Linked DNA regions of Aliidongia dinghuensis. The protein of the gene in region 2 interacts with the protein of the main gene of each other region in a pairwise test. Links are inferred from orthologs where the notes say so. Each region holds a gene or a part of one and is shown on either strand. Other genes may lie near its edges.

Region 1 (3,441 bases), on a different replicon or contig from region 2:
TGGGGCACTTGAAGGGCTGCCTTACCGAATTCCTGCGCGCGTTCTTCGACATCGACGACCTGCCGCTCCGCTTCCGGCCGAGCTATTTCCCATTCGTCGAGCCGGGCGCCGAGGTCGACATCGGCTGCAAGCGCTCGGGCGGCGAGCTGAAGCTCGGCAACTATGGCGACTGGCTCGAGATTCTGGGCTGCGGCATGGTCCATCCGAAGGTGCTGGCGAATTGCGGCATCGATCCGACCCGCTACCAGGGCTTCGCCTTCGGCATGGGCATCGAGCGCATCGCGATGCTGAAGTACGGCATCCCCGATCTCCGCACCTTCTATGAGTCGGACCTGCGCTGGCTCCGCCACTATGGTTTCCTGCCCTTGGAACGACCGAGCCTGACGGGAGGGCTCAGCCGATGAAGACCACGCTTTCCTGGTTGAAGCAGCATCTCGAGACCGATGCGGACCTCGCGACCCTGACCCGGACGCTCACCATGTTCGGGCTCGAGGTCGACAATATCGAGGACCGGGGAGCCGCACTGGCGCCGTTCAAGGTCGCCTACGTCGTCTCGGCCGAGCAGCATCCGAACGCGGACAAGCTCAAGCTTTGCAAGGTCGATACCGGATCCGAAACGATCCAGGTCGTCTGCGGCGCGCCCAATGCGCGGGCGGGCTTGAAAGTCGTGTTCGCGCCCTCGGGCTCGACCATTCCCCGGACCGGCCTGGTGCTGAAGCCCAGCGAGATCCGCGGCGTCAAATCCAACGGCATGATGTGCTCGGCCTATGAGATGGGCCTGAGCGAGGATCACGAGGGCATCATCGAGCTGCCGGCCGAAGCACCCGTCGGCGAGCCGTTCGCGGCCGTGCTCGGGCTCGACGATCCGCTGCTCGACATCAAGATCACGCCGAACCGGGCCGACTGCCTGGGCGTGCGTGGCATCGCCCGCGATCTCGCGGCGGCCGGCCTCGGTACGCTGAAGCCGCTTGCGGTCGAGAAGATCCCCGGCCGTTTCCCGAGCCCGGTCAAGATCCATATCGCCGGGGAGGCGCTGAAGGACTGCCCGATGTTCGTCGGCCGCGTCATCCGTGGCGTCAGGAACGGGCCGAGCCCGGCCTGGCTGCAGGAGCGGCTGACTTCGATCGGCCTCCGCCCGATCTCGGCGCTGGTCGACATCACCAACTACATGACGTTCGACGTCAACCGGCCGCTGCACGTGTTCGACGTGGCGAAGGTCAAGGGCGACCTGACCGTGCATCCGGCCAAGGGCGGCGAGACGCTCCTGGCCTTGAACGGCAAGGAATACGCGCTCGAGCCCGGCATGGTCGCCATCTCGGACGCGAGCGGCGTCGTCAGCCTCGGCGGCGTCATGGGCGGCGAGACGACCGGCTGCGACGAGGGCACGGTCGACGTGCTGATCGAGGCGGCGCTGTTCGATCCGACCCGTACGGCCGAGACCGGCCGTCGCCTCAGCGTGCAGTCGGACGCGCGCTATCGCTTCGAGCGCGGCGTCGATCCGGCCTTCGTGCGCGACGGCATCGAGATCGCGACCAAGCTCGTGCTGGAGCTGTGCGGCGGCGAGCCGGGCGAGGTCACGGTGACCGGCGCCGAGCCGCATTGGCAGCGGACCGTGACGCTCCGGCCGGAGCGGGTCGAGACGCTGGGCGCCGTTACCGTGCCGGACCAGGACATCGCGCGGATCCTGAGCCATCTCGGCTGTTCCGTCGCCAAGGCTAGCGACCATTTCGCCGTGTCGCTGCCGTCGTGGCGCGCCGACATCGAGGGCGAGGCCGACCTGGTCGAGGAGGTGCTGCGTCTCCACGGCTATGACCATATTCCGGCCGTGCCGCTTCGCCCGGTCGGCGCCTTGCCGGGCCAGGCGGTCGACGCGAACCAGCGCCGCGCCGGCCTTGTCCGGCGCACGCTTGCCGAACGCGGCCTCCACGAGGCGGTGACCTATTCCTTCATGTCGAGCGCGCTCTTCGGCATCGGCAATGCCGGGCTGTTCGGTACGGCGGACGCGTCGCTCGCGGTCGCGAACCCGATCTCGAGCGACCTCGACGTCATGCGGCCGTCGATCCTGCCGAACCTGCTGACCGCGGCGCAGCGCAATGCCGACCGCGGCTATGGCGACGCGGCGCTGTTCGAGCTGGGCCCGCAATATCGCGACGACACGCCGGAGGGCCAGGCACTGGTTGCGGCCGGCATCCGCCATGGCCGGACGGCGAGGAAGCTGTGGCGGAACGCGGGCGCCCCGGTCGATGCGTTCGACGCCAAGGCCGATGCGCTGGCCGCCCTCGCCGCGGCGGGAGCCCCGGTCGAGAACCTGCAGGTCACAGCCGATCCGCCGGGTTGGTACCATCCGGGCCGCGGCGGCTCGATCCGCTTGGGTCCGAAGACAGTGCTCGCCCATTTCGGCGAGATCCACCCGCGCCTGGTGACGGCGCTCGGTCTCAAGGGGCCGGCGGTGGGATTCGAGGTCTACCTGGACGCGGTGCCGCCGGTGAAGGCGCAGAAGGGGCGGCCGCTCCTGAAGCTCTCGCCGTTCCAGCCGATCGAGCGCGACTTTGCCTTCCTGGTCGACCAGACCGTGCCGGCTGAGGCGGTGCTGCGCGCGGCGCGCGGCGCCGACAAGAAGCTGGTGACGGAGGTGCGCCTGTTCGACGTCTACACCGGACAGGGCGTGCCGGAGGGTAAGAAGTCGCTGGCGCTCACCGTCACGCTGCAGCCGGTCGAGGCGACCTTGACCGACGAGGCGATCGAGGCGGTGTCGAAGACGATCGTGGCGCAGGTGACCAAGCTGACCGGCGCGGTGCTCCGCGGCTGACGGCCCGAGAGGATCCCGCGCCTCTTGCAACGGGCGCGGGAACACTCTTCACGATTACTATATCAGTTCGTTAATTTTCTCGCGTTATGTCGATCTCCGAGAGCGTGCGAGCGACGCGCGCCAACGGATGGAGCGACATGAACCGAGGGATTCATTTTCGCGTCGGCAGTCTGCTGACAGCAGCGTTCGTCGCATTATGCGCGATTCTGGTGATCGTGCTGGGGTTGCGCGTCGTGACGGCCGTCCGGGAGACGGCCGCAGCCGGGCGGCTGGTCACCTTGGCCGAAGCCGATCGGACGGTGTTCGGCGCCATGCAGGTGCTGCGCGTCACACGCGGCGACACGCAGACCGCCCTTCTCAATCTCGATGACCCGAAGCCGAAGCTGAAGGAAATCAGGGAGAACCAGACCGCTCAGTTCAAGGCCGCCGTCGCGGTCCTGCCGCGCATCGGTGGCGCCGGTCTCGACCGGCTGACGGCCGAGCTGCAGCAGCGCTGGAGTGCGGCGGGCCAAGAGTGGGACCAGCTCGAGGCCTATGCCGCGAAGCCCAAGGCCGAGCGCGACATCAAAGCGACGGATGCCTGGTACAAATCCGTGGGCGCGGTGATCGACAGCTTGAACGACGCGTCGCTG
Region 2 (3,559 bases):
CTTGATGGAGCGTGCCGCTCACCCGGAAGCCTTCGGTGCCGTAGCGCTCGAGCACCTGCTTGCCGGCCGGGATGATCGGCGTCACGTCCATGGGGCGGCCCTTTTAAGCCTTGGTCGGCGCCGTTCCTGCCGGCGCCGGCTTCTCGCCGCCGCGGCGCGGCTTCGCGTGCAGCAGCAGCGGCGCCGCGATGAACAGCGACGAATAGGTGCCGATCACGATACCCCAGAGCATCGCGGCGCTGAAGCCGCGGATGACCTCGCCGCCGAACAGCAGGAGCGCCAGCACGGCCACCGCCGTCACCGACGAGGTGAGCACGGTGCGCGACAGCGTCTCGTTCAGGCTCAAGTCGATGACGCCGCCGAGCGGCATCTGCTTGAACTTGCGCATGGTCTCGCGCACGCGGTCATAGATCACGACCGTGTCGTTGATCGAATAGCCGGCGATGGTCAGGATCGCGGCGAGCGTCGTCAGATTGAACTCGAGCTGCAGCAGCGAGAACAGGCCCAAGGTCGTGATCACGTCGTGGAAGGTCGAGATCACGGCGCCGAGGCCGAACTGCCACTCGAAGCGGAACCAGACATAGGCCGCGATCGCCAGGATCGCCAGCATGGTCGCGATCGTGCCCGCATGGATGAGCTCGCCGCCGACCTTGGGGCCGACCACCTCCGTGCGGCGGTATTCATAAGTTGGGCCGAGCGAGTTCCGGGCGGTCTCGACTCCCTTGTTCTGCGCCGCGTCGTCGCCCGGCTGGCGCGGCAGGCGGATCAGCACGTCGTCCGGCTGGCCGAAGGTCTGCAGCGACACTTCGCCCAAACCCAGCCCGTTGAGCTGGCCGCGCATGGCCTCGAGATCAGCCTTGCCGCCCGGGGCCTTCACTTCCATGACGATGCCGCCGCGGAAGTCGATGCCGAAATTGAGGCCCCTGGTCGCGAGCAGACCGACCGACGCGAGTGTCAGCAGGATCGAGACCACAAAGCCCAGCGTGTGCAGCTTCACGAACGGAATGTGCGGCGGCTCATGCAGAAAAACTAAAAGCGGGCGCATGGATCGGTTGACCTTAGATCGGGATCGCCTTGGGGCGCGTACGGCGCAGCCACCAGACGACGAGGAGACGGGACACCAGCATGGTGGTGAAGAGCGAGGTCAGGATGCCGAGGCAGAGCGTGACCGCGAAGCCCTTGACCGGTCCCGAACCCAGCTCGAACAGCAGCGAGCCGGCGATCAGGTGGGTGACGTTGGCGTCGATGATCGTCGCATAGGCGCGGCTGAACCCGGCGTCGATCGCGGAGATGACGCCGCGGCCGTGCCGCGCCTCCTCACGGATGCGCTCGTTCACCAGCACGTTGGCGTCGACCGCCATGCCGAGTGTCAGCGCAATGCCGGCGATGCCGGGCAGCGTCAGCGTGGCGCCGAGCGTCGAGAGCGCCGCCAGGAGCAGGCACAGGTTGAAGAACAGCGCGATGTTCGCATAGATGCCGAACAGGCCGTAGAACACGATCATGAAGACGCCGACGAGCCCGACCGCGACCAGGCAGGCGGTCGTGCCGGCCCGGATGGAGTCTGCGCCGAGGTCGGGGCCGACCGTGCGTTCCTCGAGGATCGTGAGCGGCGCCGGCAGCGCGCCCGCCCGAAGCAGCAGGGCCAGGTCGTTGGCACTCTGCACGGTGAAGCTGCCCGAAATGATGCCCTGGCCGCCGGTGATCGGCTCATTGATCACGGGCGCGGAGATCACCTTGTTGTCGAGCACGATGGCGAAGCGCTTGTGGACATTGTCGCGCGTCGTGTCGGCGAAGCGGCGGGCGCCCGAGGAATCGAACTTGAACTGGATGACCGGGCGATTGTCCTGGAAGGTCGCGGATGCGCTGGTGAGCGTGCCGCCGTCGACCATGACGCGCTTCTTGATGACGTATTCGGTCGGCTGCCCCTGGCGTGCCGCGGCATCGTCGCCCGGCAGGATTTCGTCGCCCGGCGGCAGATGGCCGGCCTTGGCCTCCTCCGGCGAGATACCCTCGTCGACCAGCTGGAAGGTCATCTTGGCGGTCCGGCCCAAGAGCTCCTTCACATGCTCCGGATTGTCGATGCCCGGCAGCTGCAGGAGGATGCGGTCCTCGCCCTCGCGCTGGATCGTCGGCTCCTTGGTGCCGGTCTCGTCGATGCGGCGGCGGATGATCTCGATCGACTGGTCGACGGCGGAGGTACGGCGCTGCGCGATCGACTGGGCGCTATAGGCGATGGAGAATTTGCCGTCCGGCGTCTGGCTGGCCTCGAGATCGGGATCGACGTCGCGCACCAGGCCCTTGGCCTTGTCGGCATCGCCCGCGTCGCGCAGCGTCACCGCGATATGGTCGCCCTCGACGGCGAGCTGGGTGTAGCCGATCTTGTCCTTGAGCAGCGCGGTCCGGAGCCCGTCGAGCGCGCCGTTCAAGCGCTCCTTGGTGACAGACTTCAGATCGACCTCGAGCAGCAGATGGCTGCCGCCCTGCAGGTCGAGGCCGTAGCTGATGCGCGGCGCCGGCATCCACGACGGCAGCTGTGCCACCACCGTCGCCGGCAGGACGTTGGGCAGCGCCAGGAACACGCCCGCGAGGCAGATGAGGATGACCGTCCAGGTCTTCCAGGGTTGAAAATTCAGCATCGGTTACTTCGGCGCATCCGTGGGCTTGGCGTCAGCGGCCTCGGTCTCCGGAGCCTTGCCGGCGGGCTTGGCCGGGCCGCGGCGCCGCTTGGCCGACCCGTCGGTGCCCTCGCCGCCCTCGCCCGTCTCGGCCTCCGCGTCCTTGGTCTCGCCCGACTTGCCGCCCTTGTCCTTGCCAGCGTCCTTGCCGGCCGGCTCCGGCTTCGAGAGAATCGTCGTGATCGTGCTGCGTACGACCCGCACCTTGATGCCCGCCGCGATCTCGACCTCGACCTCGTCGTCGTTGATGACGCGCGACACGCTCGCGATCATACCGCCGGCGGTGACGATCTTGTCGCCGCGACGGAGTGCCGCCAGCGCCGTCTTCAGTTGCTTCGCGCGCTGCTGCTGCGGCCGGATCAGCAGGAAATAGAACACGGCCGCGATCATGATCAGCGGCGCGAACTGCACGAGCTGAGCCTGGAAATCGCTGCCGCCACCAGCTGCGGTTTGCGCGAAGGCGGTCGAGAACAACATGCGAGGCGGACTCCTGAACGCGTGGTCGGTGTTCGGACGCAGCCGAACGGGCCGGCGGCGGGATCGCCGTCCGGAGGGGCGCATAGGTACGAGAAAGGACGGCAAAGAGCAATGGTCGGGAACGCCGCGCGCGACCCTGCCCCGATTCCCGCCCGGTTTTCTGCGCCGCGCCAGCTATGTTAGCGTCGCCCGCGCCTGCCGTTCCACCCGCCTTCCGTTCCAGTTCGAGAGACCGATGACCCAGCCCGCCTCGCTCGACCTTCTCCTGACCCGCATCGCCGATGCGCTCGACCGTCTGGCCCCGCCACCAGCGCCGCCCGTCGATCTCGCGGGGGCCGATGCCTTCTCCTGGCACGCCGAAAGCGACCGCCTGGTCCCGGTGCCGGCCGTGAGCCGGGTCGAGCTCA

The links. Proteins that work in one complex are often made in the same cells at the same time.
Region 1: the proteins of secD (region 2) and pheT interact in binary tests that used the Escherichia coli proteins (3 or more experiments, as listed by UniProt). The link is inferred for Aliidongia dinghuensis from one-to-one orthologs.

Annotation. Positions count from the first base shown.
Region 1 is NZ_BMJQ01000016.1:172,249-175,689, reverse strand. What follows is about bases 1-3,104. They hold pheT (phenylalanine--tRNA ligase subunit beta), read left to right. Parts: upstream 1-400; coding sequence 401-2,809; downstream 2,810-3,104. Other genes in these bases: IEY58_RS26590 (methyl-accepting chemotaxis protein), read left to right, coding at 2,947-3,104; pheS (phenylalanine--tRNA ligase subunit alpha), read left to right, coding at 1-404. Outside these bases: more of IEY58_RS26590, read left to right, coding at 3,105-3,441.
Region 2 is NZ_BMJQ01000004.1:298,203-301,761, reverse strand. What follows is about bases 348-3,232. They hold secD (protein translocase subunit SecD), read right to left. Parts: upstream 2,637-3,232; coding sequence 1,059-2,636; downstream 348-1,058. Other genes in these bases: yajC (preprotein translocase subunit YajC), read right to left, coding at 2,640-3,152; secF (protein translocase subunit SecF), read right to left, coding at 348-1,045. Also shown: IEY58_RS09665 (Mth938-like domain-containing protein), read right to left, coding at 1-91; more of secF, read right to left, coding at 104-347; IEY58_RS09645 (ATP-binding protein), read left to right, coding at 3,388-3,559. UniProt on the Escherichia coli protein: Part of the Sec protein translocase complex. Interacts with the SecYEG preprotein conducting channel. SecDF uses the proton motive force (PMF) to complete protein translocation after the ATP-dependent function of SecA.